Regions from separate parts of the Carnobacterium mobile DSM 4848 genome, predicted to be linked through region 2. Evidence: riboswitches for the same ligand, from Rfam matches in the RefSeq annotation. Region 2 holds a riboswitch; the other holds the start of a gene.
What was found. Region 2 has a riboswitch for lysine ahead of BR87_RS06505 (Na+/H+ antiporter NhaC family protein). Riboswitches for the same ligand answer to the same signal wherever they lie in the genome.

Region 1: it holds a riboswitch for lysine, as region 2 does, so the genes downstream of both, dapF (diaminopimelate epimerase) here and BR87_RS06505 (Na+/H+ antiporter NhaC family protein) in region 2, are expected to answer to the same signal.

Annotation. Positions count from the first base shown of each region.
Region 1 covers NZ_JQMR01000001.1:301,798-310,260, forward strand. Annotated here, with positions in the region: gene BR87_RS01355 (peptidoglycan D,D-transpeptidase FtsI family protein) at 1-1,709, shown strand, start outside; gene BR87_RS01360 (hypothetical protein) at 1,771-2,286, opposite strand; gene BR87_RS01365 (hypothetical protein) at 2,312-2,662, opposite strand; lysine riboswitch at 2,874-3,017, shown strand; gene dapF (diaminopimelate epimerase) at 3,211-4,029, shown strand; gene dapD (2,3,4,5-tetrahydropyridine-2,6-dicarboxylate N-acetyltransferase) at 4,120-4,830, shown strand; gene BR87_RS01380 (aspartate aminotransferase family protein) at 4,838-6,025, shown strand; gene BR87_RS01385 (M20 metallopeptidase family protein) at 6,028-7,167, shown strand; gene rpmG (50S ribosomal protein L33) at 7,372-7,521, shown strand; gene BR87_RS01395 (5-formyltetrahydrofolate cyclo-ligase) at 7,636-8,196, shown strand; gene BR87_RS01400 (hypothetical protein) at 8,277-8,463, shown strand, end outside.
Region 2 covers NZ_JQMR01000001.1:1,391,271-1,399,733, reverse strand. Annotated here, with positions in the region: gene BR87_RS06525 (hypothetical protein) at 1-118, shown strand, start outside; gene BR87_RS06520 (YrhK family protein) at 214-471, opposite strand; gene BR87_RS06515 (DUF421 domain-containing protein) at 738-1,406, shown strand; gene BR87_RS06510 (hypothetical protein) at 1,458-2,321, opposite strand; gene BR87_RS13030 (NAD-dependent epimerase/dehydratase family protein) at 2,656-2,766, opposite strand; lysine riboswitch at 3,010-3,191, shown strand; gene BR87_RS06505 (Na+/H+ antiporter NhaC family protein) at 3,290-5,008, shown strand; gene BR87_RS06500 (pyridoxamine 5'-phosphate oxidase family protein) at 5,097-5,516, shown strand; gene BR87_RS06495 (N(5)-(carboxyethyl)ornithine synthase) at 5,610-6,611, opposite strand; gene glmS (glutamine--fructose-6-phosphate transaminase (isomerizing)) at 6,796-8,463, opposite strand, start outside.

The DNA.
Region 1 (8,463 bases), 1.1 Mb from region 2:
TAAATGAAAGCAAAATAAATAAACGTTTATCAGAAAAGGAATTGAATTTGCCTGCAACGGAACTTTATCAAGCACAAGTTAACCATGTAACAGATGAAGATATTCAATTTACTGCAGAAGAACAAGAAGCAGCGGCAATTTTTAAACGAATGAACAGCGCCTACGCTTTGTCAACGATCAATATCAAAAGTGAAAATGTGACGGATGAAGAAGTGGCCAAGGTTAGTGAAAACTTGTTGGCTTTACCTGGCGTTGATACAGGTACTGACTGGGTTCGGACTTACCCTGAAGGAGAAATGTTAAAAAGCATTTTAGGGGATGTGACCACAGAAGCGAAAGGGCTGCCGGACAATAAGGCTGCTACTTATCTTGCTAAAGGCTATGCTCGTAATGACCGGGTAGGAAATAGCAATTTGGAATTGCAGTATGAGCAAGTCCTAAGCGGTTCAAAATCAAAATCAGCTACAGAGACCAATCAAAATGGCGATATCGTTAATACGATCCAAAGCTATGCCGGGAAAAAAGGGGATAATTTGGTATTGACGACCGATATGAACTTTCAGAAAATAGTAGAAGATATTGCGCGAGATTCTTTGGTGCAGCACCGTCAAGGATTAAATGACCGTGTTTATGTGGTCGCTTCTGATCCCAATACCGGTAAAATACTGGCAATGACTGGACAAAAAATCAATTTATCGACAGGGAAAATTGAAGATGATGCTTTAGGGGCAATTAATGGGGCATTTTCAATGGGATCATCAGTGAAACCAGCGACCGTCTTGGCCGGTTATATGGATGGTGCACTGACATTAGATGATAATACACTTGTGGATGAACCGTTGAAATTTCCGGGAAGTAATACGATCAGTTCAGTATTTAACCGCGGAGGCAGTGTGGCGCTGAATGATATTAGTGCTCTTGAGCAGTCATCAAACGTCTACATGTCAAAAGTTGCTATGCGAATGGGCGGACAATATACCTATACGCCTAATACAACTTTAAAGATTGATAGTAGAGAAGTCATCGATAAGTTAAGAGCTTATTATGCACAGTTCGGTTTAGGAATCAAAACTGGGATCGACTTGCCAGGTGAAGGCTCTGGTTTTGTCGGTACAGATATTACTGGTGCACAACCGTTGTTTTTCTCATTTGGACAATATGATACGTATACACCCATTCAAATGATCCAATATGTCTCAACTATAGCCAATGGCGGAAAGCGCATTGCGCCTAGAATCGTAAGCGAAGTTCGTGGAACAGATGAAGATGGTAATCTAGGAGCAGTAGAAACTCAACTAGAACCTCAAATCTTAAATACGGTTAATGTAGGAAAAACGGAATTTTCCCGCGCGCAGCAAGGAATGTACCAAGTAGTCCATGGAGCAAACGGTTCAGCGAGAAGTGCTTTTATCGGTGCTGAATACGATGCTGCAGGAAAAACAGGAACAGCTGAAGCGAGTTACTTTGGGCCTGTAGAAAGTGCCCAAGGATCTTCGGTAGAAAATCGGACATTTATTGGGTATGCTCCTTTTGATGATCCGCAAATTGCGGTTACAGTAGTGGTACCGTATTTACCGTTACCAAATACGAATAAAGAAAACACAAGTATTGCTCGTCAAGTATTTGATGCGTATTTCCGTGTAGGAAAGTATAAAAACTTAGATGCTGAAGTAGCCAAAGATGCTGATTCAGATGACGCTGAAGAATAGAAAAATCAACAAAAAGCACAAAAAACCGCTAATTAATTAGCGGTTTTTTGTGTACTTAAGGTTAACGGCCCATTAAGCTATCTGCGATTTGCTGAAAATCCATTTCGCTAGTTACTTCATAAGAACCGGGACGTAAAAGCGAAATATAATCATTTTCTTCAAGGAATGTTTCAAATTCAGATGAATCCTTAATAATTCCTTGATCTTCTAATTGTTGCACAGCAACACTACTTGGATCACCGTCATTAATGACGATCGTTGTCTTAACGACTTCTGGCTTGCTTGATTCGCTTGATGTTGTGGCTGAATCTTCTTCTTTTGGTTTTTCAGAAGAAGCTGTTTCAGTGTCCTTTGAATTTTCTTTATCTTCAGTCAAGTTCGCAACTTCTGTTTCAGCTAGCAAACTTTCATATTTTTCTTTGTAGGATGCTTCTTCTTTGCTTAGTGTAACAGAATCATTTTTAGTCGAATGATCAGCACTTACCTGTGGCTCGTAAAGGAAAAGACGGTATCCAGCCAGAACGATGGCAGAAATCAAAAAACCGAGTGCCATGTAACGTAATGTGGGTTTACTCATTCAAAAAGCTCCTTCTTTTAAGTTTTTATTTTGTATTGATATAGTCATCTATCACAACTTTAATGGTTGCCTCTGATAATCTCGTTTGATTGGCAATATCCTCGATCGCTACTCCTTGAGTATATAAAGTGATCACATGTTTTTTTAATACGTCATGTATTTTTGCTGATGTAGCTGTTTCTTCTGAATGAATATTTAATTCTTCTTCAAGAACAGCAACGCGTTTTTTTAATTGGTAGATGTCTTGTAATAATTGAAGAGATAATTCTTCAAATTCTTCTTTAATTTTTTCACCATTATCTTTTTTATAAAAAGACCATCCAATCAATGCAATGGCAATAACTAATAAGATAATCACTATTATCCATAAATCCACTATTTTCACCTCTTTTATTTAAACTTCAAGTTTAATTTTACCATATTATCTTTTAGAAACATAGAATGTAAAAAAAACTTAATAAAGATATAGCAGCTTTATTATATTAGCTAAATGGCAGAAATTTTAGAATGAGACGAACTATTTTTTAGCTTGAACTCTTTATTGACAGCCTAAAACATTAACGGTAAAATAAAAAAAATAATAATACCATGCGAAAAGAGGCTGCGTCATGTCAAGAGTACCTAGGGAAAGGGGCTGACGCCGAAGTATAATGATACTGGGCCCATGTTGAATAAATATGGGACTATTTTTCTAACGTTGCCCAATGATAGAAAAATGTGCTTTAGCTTGGTAGGGCGACTGCAGGTAGTAACAGCCGTGAGCATTCGCTTACGGCTGTTTTTTTAGAAAGCAGACTAATTTTTTTGTTTTAGAGAAAATTAGAAATAAAAGTTTTCTACTAATGGATAAGGGAATAATGCTATTTCTATTCATTAGAGCTAAGGGAAGTCAGAGGAAACTAGAGCTTTCAGAAGGAGGAAATTATGAAGTTTATTAAGTACCATGGAACGGGAAATGATTTTATTTTTGTGGATGATAAAAATATAGATGAAAGCCAACTGCCAGAAATTGCAAAGAAAGTATGCCACCGTTTTTTTGGAATAGGCGCTGATGGCCTTATGATGGCAGGAGAATCAACAAAAGCTGATATTAAAATGAATTATTACAATCAAGATGGATCGGTTGCTCCTATGTGTGGGAATGGACTACGTTGTTTCGGAAGATATGTTCATGAAACGGGTATTCTTGCTGAAGAGAGATTTATGGTGGAAACATTGGCTGGAATTTTATCGGTTGATGTAAGCCGCGGTTATAAAGACATTGTTATCGATTTAAACAAACCCACCTATAGGCTTGACTATCCTGATACAGTACATCCATTGACCAACGGAAATAGTATATCGCTAATCGTCAATGGAAGAGAGTATGAGATGGATGTCCTGTTCTTAGGCACTTTACATGGCATCATCTTGACTGCTGACAAAGTACCTGATGAAGATGCTTATGCTCTTTGTCACCATGAATTTTTTCCTAAATGGATAAACGTTAATTTTGTCCAAATTTTGGACCGGAAAAATATCAAGCTTCGTACTTATGAACGCGGAGTCGGATATACTCTTGCTTGCGGAACCGGAGCTGCTTCTTCACAGGTCATCGCTCATAAAAAAGGGTTAACGGATGAAAAAGTGAAAGTTCATGTTGATGGCGGAGAACTGAATGTTTTATTTGCTGATTCAGTTATCCTTAGTGGTCCAGCAGTAAAAGTTGCTGTAGGCGAAATAATGTTAGAAAATATTGGATAAGTGAGACTAGCTAATAAGAAAAAAAGGAAAGCAAACAAACTGCTTTTTATATGAGAAAATAGAATTATGAAGAAACCAGGAGGAATAACAATGAATGAGAGCTTTTTAACAGATGCCTATGAAATAGCAGCTTATATCAAAGCCGCTAAAAAGAAAACACCCGTTAAATTATACGTTATTGGAGAGTTAGATGGAGTTTCGTATGAGGGACTCAAGATTTTTGGAAGCGGAAGAAGCTTTACTATCTTTGGTGAAGCGGAAGATATCCGGGCATTTATAGAAATAAACAAAGAAAAAATAGTAGATACTGTATTGGAATATGACAGACGCAACTCTGCTATACCACTTTTGGATATTACTCATATTGATGCTCGCATTGAACCCGGAGCTCATATCAGAGATCATGTTACTATCCAAAAAGGAGCAGTTATTATGATGGGGGCTATCCTCAATATTGGGGCGATTATTGGAGAAAATACAATGATCGATATGAACGCTGTAATAGGAGCTCGCGGAATCATTGGTAAAAATTGTCATATTGGAGCTGGTGCAGTTATAGCAGGAGTACTTGAACCCCCATCAAATTCACCGGTTATTATTCATGATGATGTGCTTGTCGGCGCTAATGCAGTTGTAATTGAAGGAGTGACTATCGGAAAAGGCGCAGTGGTTGCTGCTGGTGCGATAGTTCTAGAAGATGTTCCTGAAAATACCGTTGTTGCTGGTTCTCCTGCGAGAATTATAAAAATAAAGGATGAAAAAACAAGTAAAAAAACAGCACTTATGGAAGGTTTGAGGTGAAGAGACAATGGCTTTAATCGATGACGATAAGAAATATGTTTTAAATCTTTATAATCGTTTACCACTGGAAATCATTGATGCAGAAGGAATGTATCTAACAGATGTTGATGGAAGAAAATTTTTAGATTTTTATTCAGGTATTGCGGTAAATATTTTAGGACATAAACATCCAAAGATCATGGAAGCTGTAAAAAAGCAGGTAGACAGCTATTTACACCTTTCTAATTACTTTGTCGCACCCTCTACCGTAGAACTTGCTAAAAGCCTCGTTGAAAATAGTTTTGCTAGTAAAGTGTTCTTTGCCAATTCAGGAACAGAAGCTAACGAAGCCATGATTAAATTAGCAAAAAAATATGGCAGAGAAAAAGATCCGGATAAAGTGAATTTTGTTAGTTTGGAGAGCGGGTTCCATGGACGGACAATAGGAGGGCTTAGTTTAACAGGCAATGAAAAATATAAAGCACAATTTGCACCAGTTATGCCAGGAGTAAAACATGTTCCGTTAAATGATCTTTCTGCTTTAGAGAACGCAGTGGATGAACAGACGTGTGGGATTATGTTCGAAGTCGTTCAAGGCGAAGCAGGCATTCGATTAGTTACAGAAGAGTTTATCAATAAAGTGAAAATATTAGCTCAAAAATATGATGTACTTATTCTTATTGATGAAGTTCAAACAGGTCTTTTTCGAACGGGCAAGCTTTTTGCTTATGAATATTTCGATATCGTACCTGATATTGTAACTCTTGCGAAAGGGCTTGGAGGCGGCTTGCCGATTGGCGCTATGTTGGTTAGTGAAAGGTTAGAAGAAGTACTGAGTCCAGGGGATCACGGAACGACCTTCGGCGGAAATCCTGTTGCTGCAGCTGCAGGAAAAGCTTTGCTTGACGTAATTCTGGAAAATGACTTTCAAGAACATATCCATCGTATGTCACAACTTCTTTTTACAGAGCTGGTAAAATTACAACAAAAGTATCCAACTATTATTTTAGAAGTACGTGGATTAGGCCTCATGATTGGAGTTGATGTGGGAATTCATGCCGCTAAAATCAAAGACGCCGCCTTTAAAAAAGGCGTGTTGTTGAATGTTACAGGAAAATCAGTTATCCGGTTATTACCTGCTTTTGTGGTTGAAGAAAAGGATATTCAATTATTTTTGGATACATTTGAAGAAGTAATGGAAGAATTGGGGAATTGAATGTGAAAATAGAAGAGTTAACTGAAACTGTTACCACCATAAGAAGAGAGTTGCATCAAATACCTGAAATTGGCTTTAACCTGCCAAAGACTTCGGCTTATGTGAAAAAAAAGCTGCTGGAATATGGATACGAACCTTGTAGTGTAGCACAGACAGGTTGGATAGCTGTTCTTGAAGGTAAGACAACTGAAGCGATAGCTTTTCGCTCAGATATGGACGCTTTAGAAGTGGCAGAAGAAACCGGCATGAGTTTTGCTTCTCAGCATGCTGGCAGAATGCATGCTTGTGGTCATGATGGGCACATGGCCCTTCTTCTAGGCTTTGCAAAGTATTTGAAATCACTCCCTGAATTAAAAAAGACTGTAGTATTGATTTTTCAGCCGGCTGAAGAAGGCCCTGGCGGAGCAAAAGTAATTATGGAATCAGGTATCCTTCAAAAACTTAATGTCAATAAAATTTATGGTTATCATGTCTATCCAGATCTTCCTGAAGGGAAAATTGGATTAGCTACGGGACCGCTTATGGCTAGAAATGGGGAATTCAATATAACCTTGGAAGGGAAAAGTGCTCATGCTGGTCAGCCGCATCTTGGCAATGACGCTATTGTCGCTGCTGCCCATGTCGTATTGGCTGTCCAAAATATTGTAAGCCGAAACTTAGACCCTTTGGAACCAGCAGTAGTGAATATTGGCACTTTACAAGCAGGGGAAGTACGTAATATTGTGGCAGGAAAAGCAAAACTTTCTGGAACAATTCGAAGTTACGATACAGCAACTTACCTAAAAATAAAAGAAAGACTAGCAGCTATTTGTGATGGCATAAAAAGCATAACAGCTGTCAACTGTGTTTTGGATATTACAGATTTTTACCCGGCTGTTATCAATGATGAAAAAATGATTCAGCTGATCATGGATTCTCTTGATAAAGAGGCTTTCCAAGTTATAAAGCCAGTGATGCTTGCTGAAGATTTTTCCTTTTATCAAGAAGGTATAAGAGGAGTGTTCATGTTTTTGGGGACTAGCAGACCTGACAAAGGATGGACTTCTCCACTCCATAGCGGAAGATTTAATTTTGACGAAAAAGTTTTACTCAAAGGTATTGAACTTTATGCCCGTATCCTTAAAATCGAAAATATTCTTTAATAATAAATGAAAATAAATGAAAATTTTTGTACCTAATTTTTTATCAATAATAAAAATAAATAAATGCAAAGAACTTCGTAAAGTAAAAAAACTTTACAACCTGAAAAAAATACTAGCATGTTTTTCAAAAAAATGATATGATATTTAAGTCAGAAGTTTACGAAATGTAACTTCAATTATTGTTTAGTGCTTGGAGGGAAAATCATGCGTGTAAATATCACATTGGAATGTACTGAATGTAAAGAACGTAATTACATCTCAAAGAAAAACAAACGTAACAATCCGGATCGTGTAGAATTTAAGAAATATTGCCCGCGCGAACGCGTCGTTACTTTACATCGTGAAACAAAATAACAACAGAATTTCTGTTGTTTTTTTATACGGTGAATTTGGTAGCTGATCATAAAGGGTAAAAAGTGCTGAGAGTAATTATTCTCAGCACTTTTTTTCTTAAGGAGGTAAAATAAGATGTCAAAAAAGGAAATTCGGCAGCAAATGATAAAACGGCTGAATAATTTACCGTTTGAACAAAAAAAAGAACAAGAAAAAAATATTTACGAACTGCTTTTTGGAATGGAACAATGGAACAAAGCTGAAATAATAGCACTTACCTTATCTCAAGAATTGGAGCTGTCTACTTATCCGATTATCGAAAAAGCTTGGAGAGAAGGAAAAACCGTTGTTGTTCCTAGGACGAAGAAAAACCGAGAGATGGATTTTGTGGTTTATTCTTCAACTACTCCTATGGAAACTTCATCGTTCGGGTTAACAGAACCCCTTAAAACATTGCCGGCTATCCCTAAATCAAAAATCGATTTAGTAATCGTTCCTGGATTAGCTTATTCGGAGAAAGGATACCGCGTAGGATTCGGCGGCGGTTATTATGATCGGTTCTTAGCGGACTATAAAGGAACGACTATTTCTTTAGTTTTTAAAGAACAGAAATTAGGGTCATTTCCAGTAGAAGCTTTTGATATACCGCTTGATTTTTTAATCACTGCAGAAAAAGTAAAGTTCCTACAGAAATAAAAAATAGGAATTCATTCTATTTGGTGTCCTGTCTGACCTTTGGTATACTCATAGTAACTAAAGAAAGGACGGTTTTGCAGATGGATACATGTGAAGTTTTTTTTAGTAATGGTGAATCTTTAAAGGTCAATTTATCTCAAGCAGCATTTAATGAAATAATTAACACAGAAGACGGTATGCTGGATAGCCGATTAGTTTTATTAGAAAATCAAAATGGCGATTCTATTTATATAAATCCCTTACAAATTACTTTTGTAACAGCAGATT
Region 2 (8,463 bases):
AGTATTGGAAAAAAATAAAAATGAAGCTGGAAAGTCAGCAGATAACGATTCTACTGCTCTAATGGGACTTGTTGTGCTGGGCACACTTGTGATGTCCGCATTTTTATATAAATATTAAAGGCAAACTCCAAGAATAAATAAAGAGATTCTTTTTGAACCCGCTGCTTTTGCAGTGGGTCTTTTTTTCTGTTCCTCTTATTAAAGGATTTAGTCTTACAGTTTTGAAATCCAAGTCTTCCGAAGAATTTTAAGAATAGGACGGATAGTTAAGAAGATACTGGCTAATAAATAAATAACACTACCATAAACAGCGGGAGCGCCAAAAAGATTCAATAAACTACCAGCTACAAACATTAATCCAGTGATAACATCATTCGTTAATGAAATAATTTGGTACTTTTGTTGGAAATAAATCTTGAAACGTTTGGATTTAATGACAACATCATTTTTTTTGCGATTGATTTTTGGCATATCTGTTCTTCCTTTCTTAATCGGTTATTTTTTATTGTTTACTATATATTTATTTTATCAAATACCGTTTGAAAACTCAGGTGATAAGGTAGTTCAACTTATCCAGTTGCGTTGGAGAGTTGAGGAGAGATAGACCCCGCCCATCAAGTTTTTGGTCCATCCATAAATAGTTAAAGCACTTCAATAGCACTCCTCTAATGGAAACGCTAGAATAGAGAAAAAGAATAGTGATTACAAACATTAATTTGAATAGAGGGTGATCCGTTATGTATGGAAGTATTGTGTTAAAGGTTGCTTTTGGATTAATCGGGTTATTGTTTTTTACCCGTTTATTAGGGAAAAAAAGTATGTCTGATATTACACCATTTGATTTAATTTATACTTTGGTGCTGGGAGGGCTTTTGGAAGAATCAATCTATGATGAAAAGATCCGTTTAATCCATTTTTTTCTAGCTTTGACGGTATGGGGAGTTATGATTTACAGTATTGAAACGTTTGTACAAAAAAATGATAGAATCAATAAATGGATCAAAGGCGAGCCCTGCGTTTTAGTGCAGGATGGTCAGCTGAATATTAAAGGATTGAACAGCAACCACGTAGAAATGGAACAGTTAAGAACGATGATGAGGCAGCAAAACTGTTTTTCTTTGCAAGAAGCAAAACATGTGATTCTTGAAACAGGTGGAACGATCAGTGTGATGAAAAATGAAAAAGAAGATACGATATTGACCATTCTTTTAATCGATGAAGGGAAAATAAGTGAAAAAGCATTAGAAAGTATTCATAAAACAGAAGATTGGTTACGGGAACGATTAAGAAAAGAAGGACAGATGCAAATAGCGGAAATTGCATATGCTGAGTGGTCGAGCGAACGAGGTCTATATATTAAAACTTATGCTGATTCAATAAAAGAGCCTTATGAAATTGATGGGTAATAAATAAAAATAACCTATCCTTTCTTTAGACAAAAAGGATAGGACGTTTTTTTAATCAAAGGCTACAGCGATCATCAATGCGTCAATTGGATCAACTACTTGATCAATAACATAGACTGTTGTTCCGTCTTGCCAAAGGATCCGGTTGGTTTCACGCTCGGAATCAAGATGAGCATAACCATGAGGGTTAGGAACCGGAAGACTGTTCTCTTCTAAGAACTCTACTGCTTCTTTCGCTAATTCAGTACCTTGTTCGCTATTTGAGGTTCTGGCATGGACAGCCAAAGCCCATTGGCCTTCATTCCAGCCAGTATAAACAGAACCGGCTCCTGCGTCTTGATAGCCGGTAATATCATACCCTAGATCGACTTCTTGTCCGCCTTGTTCACTGAACGTTTGATGGACTATTTGATCGTCAGCTTCTTTTTGAGAAGGATATTGTTGAACCGTTAATTGGGCAATTTTTTCAGCTGAACTGGTGCTATTCGTTAACTGCTGATTGTTAATCGGGATTGGTTCATCACTTTCATAAAAGACAACAGCATAGGTACCCGCTTCGGATGAAGTAGTCGCACTTAGATGTTTGCCCTCTTTCATTGGGAGTTGTTTAGGTAAATGGATAGGCGCATCGGTATAGAGTTCATTTTCAATGGCTTCAAGAACCTCTTGTTGAGATAAAGCAGCTGGTTGTTCGCTCGAACTTGTTGATGAAGCCGCACTTGATTGATTGGCTGCTTCACTGCTGGAACTTTCTTCAACTGTGCTTTCCTGACTGCTGCTTTGGCTAGTTTCTTCTGCAGAACTTGCTTGAGAAGATGTGTTAGTTGTTTCATTATCAGGGGCGTTGTTCATTGAACAGCCGGCTAATACTGCCATTGTGATAAATGCAGGAAACAAAGCTTTTTTATTTATCATAAAATCATCCTTGTACATTATATTTAAGGTTTTAGTCTTCCGACAAAAAAAGGAAAACCTTATGAACCTAAGTTGTTTCTTAGTTGGTATTTCCTCAATTATTTGAGAAAATATACTTAATGGATTGAGAGGTGGATCGTCCCATCCTTCGTTAAAATGAAAAAGTTTTCTATTTTATTATAAAAGATCTGAACCATGATATCTAATGATCTGTTTTATTATTATCAGGAAAAAAAAGGCAACATCTTCTTAGCTTTCTTTAAACCGATGAATGATTTCTGCTAAAGATTCCTGCAAAGTGATGGCAGGACGTTTTAACAACAAGGGCAAGCCTTCACTTATGAACAGGGATTGCAAGAGACTCTGTAGGAACACCTTTTTTTAATAATGCCTCAACTACTTTAGTACCTAACATACCGGTGGCGCCAGTGACTAAAATTTTCATATGAAACCCTCCTTTAGTTAAGAAGTGAAAACGCTTGTGTATACAAATAGTTTACGCTTGATTAAACAGTTAATCAACTTAAAGACAATAAGCGAATTTCTCTGCTAGTGACAAATAACAACGTATTCTTTTAAGGCAAGAAGAAAAGAGGTCAAAAACTGTATTAAAATCGGATGTGGATTAGCAGAATGCAGTGTCAAAATGTAAAAAATACTGTATACTAAAGGATAAGATTTTAAAAAAAATAAAGATAGAGGCGCGGTTTTTAAGAGTACAACTAGTGAGAGGGCACGATGAAGTAGTTGGAAAGGGAAAATCGCCGAAGTGTTTAACAGTGCCAAACTGTTGGATGCTGGGGCTGAACAGAATATGTTCAGCACTGTCACAAAATTTCAGGCATGAATTTGTGGAGGACTATCAACAAAGGGTACTGAATTGTGTGAATCTATACATAAAGTGCGCCTTGAGTTGAATAGAACTCAAGGCGTTTTTTTGCGTTCAAATTAAGAAAGGGAGTAAGAAAATGAAGAAGAAAATTGGTTTGGTTTCAGCATTAGCAATTTTTATGGTAGTTGCTGCTAATATGGATTTCTCAAATGGAAACGGTTCTGGTGTCAATTATGGGTGGTTTACATTAGTACCGCCTTTTGTTTCGATAATATTAGCCTTTGTAACTAAAAATGTTATTATCTCATTATTTATCGGTATTTTTTCAGGAGCATATGTCCTTCATTTAGCAACGAGCAATTCTTTTTTTGCGATAATACAAGCATTTTTAAGCGTTGTAGATTATGCGTTGACTTCTTTGGCTGATCCTTGGAATGCGGGGATTATTCTCCAAGTCTTAACAATAGGCGGATTAATAGCCTTGATGACTAAAATGGGAGGTGCAAAAGCTGTTGCTTCTGCTTTGTCAAACAAAGCTAAAGGTCCTAAAAGTGCCCAAGTGATTACGTGGATTTTGGGTATACTGATGTTTTTTGATGATTACGCTAATTCCTTAATTGTTGGACCTGTGATGAGGCCAGTGACAGATGAAAAACATGTCTCTAGAGAAAAATTAGCCTTTATTGTTGATGCAACGGCAGCTCCGATTGCCGGGATAGCCTTAATTTCAACTTGGGTAGGGTATGAAGTAGGTTTGATCAAGGAGGGGTATGAAGCGATTGGCCAAACAGTCAATGCTTATGGTATTTTTGTTCAAACGTTACCTTATCGATTTTATAATTTCTTAATGTTGGCTTTTGTATTAGCGACTATTCTATTATTAAAAGAATTTGGGCCCATGCTGAACGCTGAAAAAAAAGCACGTAATCGTACTTTATATGATGAAGATGAGTTGAATATGGTCTCGTCAAAAGAAATTGATGAGATGGAACCAGCTGAAGGAACAAAATTAAGCATTTGGAATATGATTATTCCAATCGGTACGTTAATTGTAGCAGCTTTCGTTGGTTTTTATTTCAATGGATACAATGCAATCATAGAAAATGGAGAAGCTGCGGCTATAGCAGTTCTGAAAGCAAGTCCTTTGTCTCTTTTAGCTATCCAAGAAGCTTTTGGTGCTTCGGATGCGAGTATCGTGTTGTTTCAGGCAGCTTTATTGGCAAGCCTCGTAGCCATGACGATGGGTGTATCACAAAAGACCTTTACTTGGGGTGAAGCAGTCGATACTTGGATCAATGGAATGAAATCTTTGATTATCACGGGAGCAATTTTATTGCTGGCTTGGTCATTGAGCGCCGTTATCAGAGAATTAGGTACAGCAGAATTTTTAGTATCTTTGTTATCCGATACAATGCCCGTATTCTTACTGCCGTCTATCGTCTTTATTCTAGGGTCAATTATTTCGTTTGCGACTGGGACGTCTTATGGCGCAATGGGAATTTTAATGCCGCTGGCTATTCCTTTATCAGCAGCATTATCCAACAATCCTGATTTTATTATTATCACAACTGGAGCCGTTTTGACAGGTGCTATTTTCGGAGACCATTGTTCACCGATTTCCGATACAACTATTTTGTCATCGATGGGAGCAGGAGCAGACCATTTAGAACATGTAAAGACCCAATTGTTGTATGCGATCGTGGTTGCAGCCATCGCTATTATTTTTGGGTTTATTCCTGCTGGTTTAGGGCTATCCGTTTGGATCGTGCTACCGATGGCATTGATCGTGACAGTGGCTGTTGTTTACTTCTTTGGCAAACGTGTGACTCAATCCGTTTCTGAAATCCTAAAATGAAAAATATGAAAAGGACTAAAGTGCTATCTTTTGATTAGAAAAATAAAGTATGTCAAACTATACTTACTAACGAATTGGGGGTATTAAAATGGCAGATGAAAGAGAAAAAGCGTTAAAAATTATTTCTAAAAACAGTATTGGCGTCTTATCCACTGTTTCAGACAACAAACCCAAAGCTTATTATATGACCTTTTTTAATGAAGGTTTTGTTTTATATACATTAACAGATAAAAGAACCACCAAAGTGAAAGAGTTAGAAGAAAATCCAAATGCATTTGTATTGTTAGGATATGAAGAAGGCGTTTTAAATAAAGATTATGTAGAGATCGAAGGTAAGCTTTCTCTTACAGATGATCAGTCTCTAATCGATCATCTATGGAGCGCGTATATGAACGTTATCTTTGATGGGAAAGATGATCCGAATATTCTGATTTTACAATTAAAACCAGAAACAGCAAGACTGCGTGGAACAAAAAATAACGATGCGATTCCGATTGATCTCAGCTAATAGGCTAGGATCAGAAAAAAGTGTTAACTAACAGCAATTTTATTGCGTTAGTTAGCACTTTTTTTATTTTTCTGAATTAGCAAGAAAGGATCATTAGCTTATATTTTTTAGGGGATCTTTTGTGCCCCTGCTTTGGAATTGGTTGATGCGTTCATCAAGGATCTGTCCCTGTTCTATAATTAAGGCGTGGTCTAAAACGTTATTGGGGCGATTCTCAACTAAATCATCAATGTACTTAGCAGTTTCTTGTGAAATTGCACTTGAAGAAGTCCGATAAAAAATAGTTGGTGTATGATCGACTGTGTAATGAACAACCCCCTCTACTTCATAAATAGGATGGGCTAGTGTTGTAGGGATAGTTGTTTCAATTGCGCCATTTTCATCACAACTGACATCAATGATCATTGTACCTTCTTTAAATTTTTTCAGATCTTTTTGATAAATCAGATGGTCTGTACGAGTAGTATCCCATAAAATTGCATTAACAATTACATCAAAGTTAGTCATTTCTTTCCGGAACAGCGCTTCTTGTCTGCGGTCATATACTTGGACATCTGCCCCTAAACTCGTTAAGATTTTTTGAGCTCCACGAGCTGTGTTGCCGCGACCTAAAAGCGCTACTTTGGTATCATACGGCATAACACCGTTCAATTGATAAGCATGCATGACTGCTGCTTCGCCGGCCAATTCATTATTGCGCCAGTAAGAATGTCGGTGATCTTCATACATATCTTCCCAAGCATAGGCAGAAAGACCATTAGCTATTAAGATTTCTGTTACTTCTTTGCTTTGGACTGCATGAATCCAACCAAAAAGGGTTTGTCCTGGTTGTAAGCTTTTTAAAAAATCAGCATCACCAATTTTAGGATCGCAAATAATATCTTGTGACAAAGCAACTTGTCTTGAAACAATTTGGCAGCCTAAAGCCATATATTCGTTATCAGAAATATTTAAATCGCTTCCATAACCTTGTTCAAAAAACAGAACTTCTCGATGCTGAATGTGTGCAACATCTCTTGGCAGCAAAGCAATTCGTTTTTCGCCAGTTTTATGACTGTTGACAAATCCGATGGTTTTCAATGGTTCCTGTAGCATATTTCCTAACCTCCTATGTGTAATCATTATGTGCGAGAAAGCCGGACATAGTACTTCATTATCTCATTAATATAGTTTCATTACAAATTCACTTTAAAAAAAAGGAAAAAACAAGTCAAAAGCTGACGCATAGTCAGTACCTTTTGGCTTGTTTTCAACAAAACGATTCGTAGGTAGCGTGATTTTATTCAACGGTCACACTTTTAGCAAGATTTCTTGGTTTATCTACATCGTTCCCACGTTGCAAGCTAGTATAATAAGCCAACAATTGTGTGGGAACGACACTGACTAATGGAGTAAGTAAAGGATTGACTTTTGGCAAAATGAATTGATCGCCTAGTTGCTCTAAGCCTTCCATAGAGAAAACCATTGTATTCGCGCCACGGGCTTGAACTTCTTGTACGTTTCCGCGAGTATGTCCAGCGATACCTTCATCAGTAATCACGGCAATCACGGGTGTGCCTTCTTCAATCAATGCAATCGTTCCATGTTTTAGTTCTCCAGCAGCGAATCCCTCAGTCTGTACGTAAGAAACTTCCTTCAGTTTTAGTGAAGCTTCCATAGCTACATAATAATCAACTCCGCGACCAATATAAAAAGCATTGCGGCTGATACTTAAATAATCTGCTGCCATTTGTTCGATCTGATGTTTTTCAGAGAGAATACTTTCCATTCCGCTGGCTACGATTCCAAGATCATGACCAATGGAATCCTGTACAACTAGACCGGTTTCTTTACCTGCCACTTCGGCTAATATAGCTAAAACGGCGATTTGAGCAGTATAAGCTTTGGTAGAAGCGACAGCTATTTCAGGGCCGGCATGTAACAGTAGAGTAAACTCTGCTTCGCGAGAAAGTGTTGAACCAGCTACATTGGTTAATGTTAAAGAAGGGTGGCCCATCTCATTGACTTTGACCAACACTTGACGGCTGTCTGCTGTTTCTCCGCTTTGCGACAAGAAAATGAAGAAAGGTTTTTTGGTCAATAAAGGCATATTGTGTCCAAATTCACTGGATAAATGAACTTCAGTAGGAATATGAGTTAGTTTTTCTAATAGCTGTTTCCCTACCCATCCTGCATTGTAACTCGTTCCGCAAGCTACGATATAAATCCGATCACTGGCAATCAATTTAGCAAGAATAGTTTTATCTAATTCAAATACCCCTTCATCATTTTGATAAGCTTGAATGATTTTCCGGATAACTGCTGGCTGTTCATCCATTTCTTTTGCCATATAGTAAGGATAAGTCCCTTTGTCTAAGTCATTCAAATTGATTTCTGCCGTATAAGCTTCTCGCTCGATCACTTCATTCAGCTGGTTTTCAATGGTAATCGTATCGCGAGACAACGTCACAATTTCGCCGTCGGTCAACTCGATAAATTGATTTGTTTCTTGAATCATGGCCATAGCATCGCTGCAAATAACGTTAAACCCGTCGCCTTTCCCAACTAATAAAGGACTTTTATTTTTAGCTGCATAAATGATTTCAGGCTGCTCCTTGTCAATTAATGCTAATGCATAGGATCCTCTTAAAAGCGCAGCTGTTTCTTTAAAAGCTTCGAGGGTAGAAACAGTATTTTTTTCTACCAAATGAGCAATGAGTTGAACAATAATTTCTGTGTCCGTATCGCTTGTTAAGTGAGTGTTAGCTAAATAAGTTTGTTTAAGTTCTTGATAGTTTTCGATTACACCATTATGAACCAGAGTAAAACGGCCATTAGCTGATTGGTGTGGATGAGCATTTTCTATGCTTGGAACCCCGTGAGTCGCCCAACGAGTATGTCCAATACCTGAGGCAGCTGCTGCAGTTGAGTCAACTACTTTTCTTAACGCAGCAATCCGTCCTTGTTC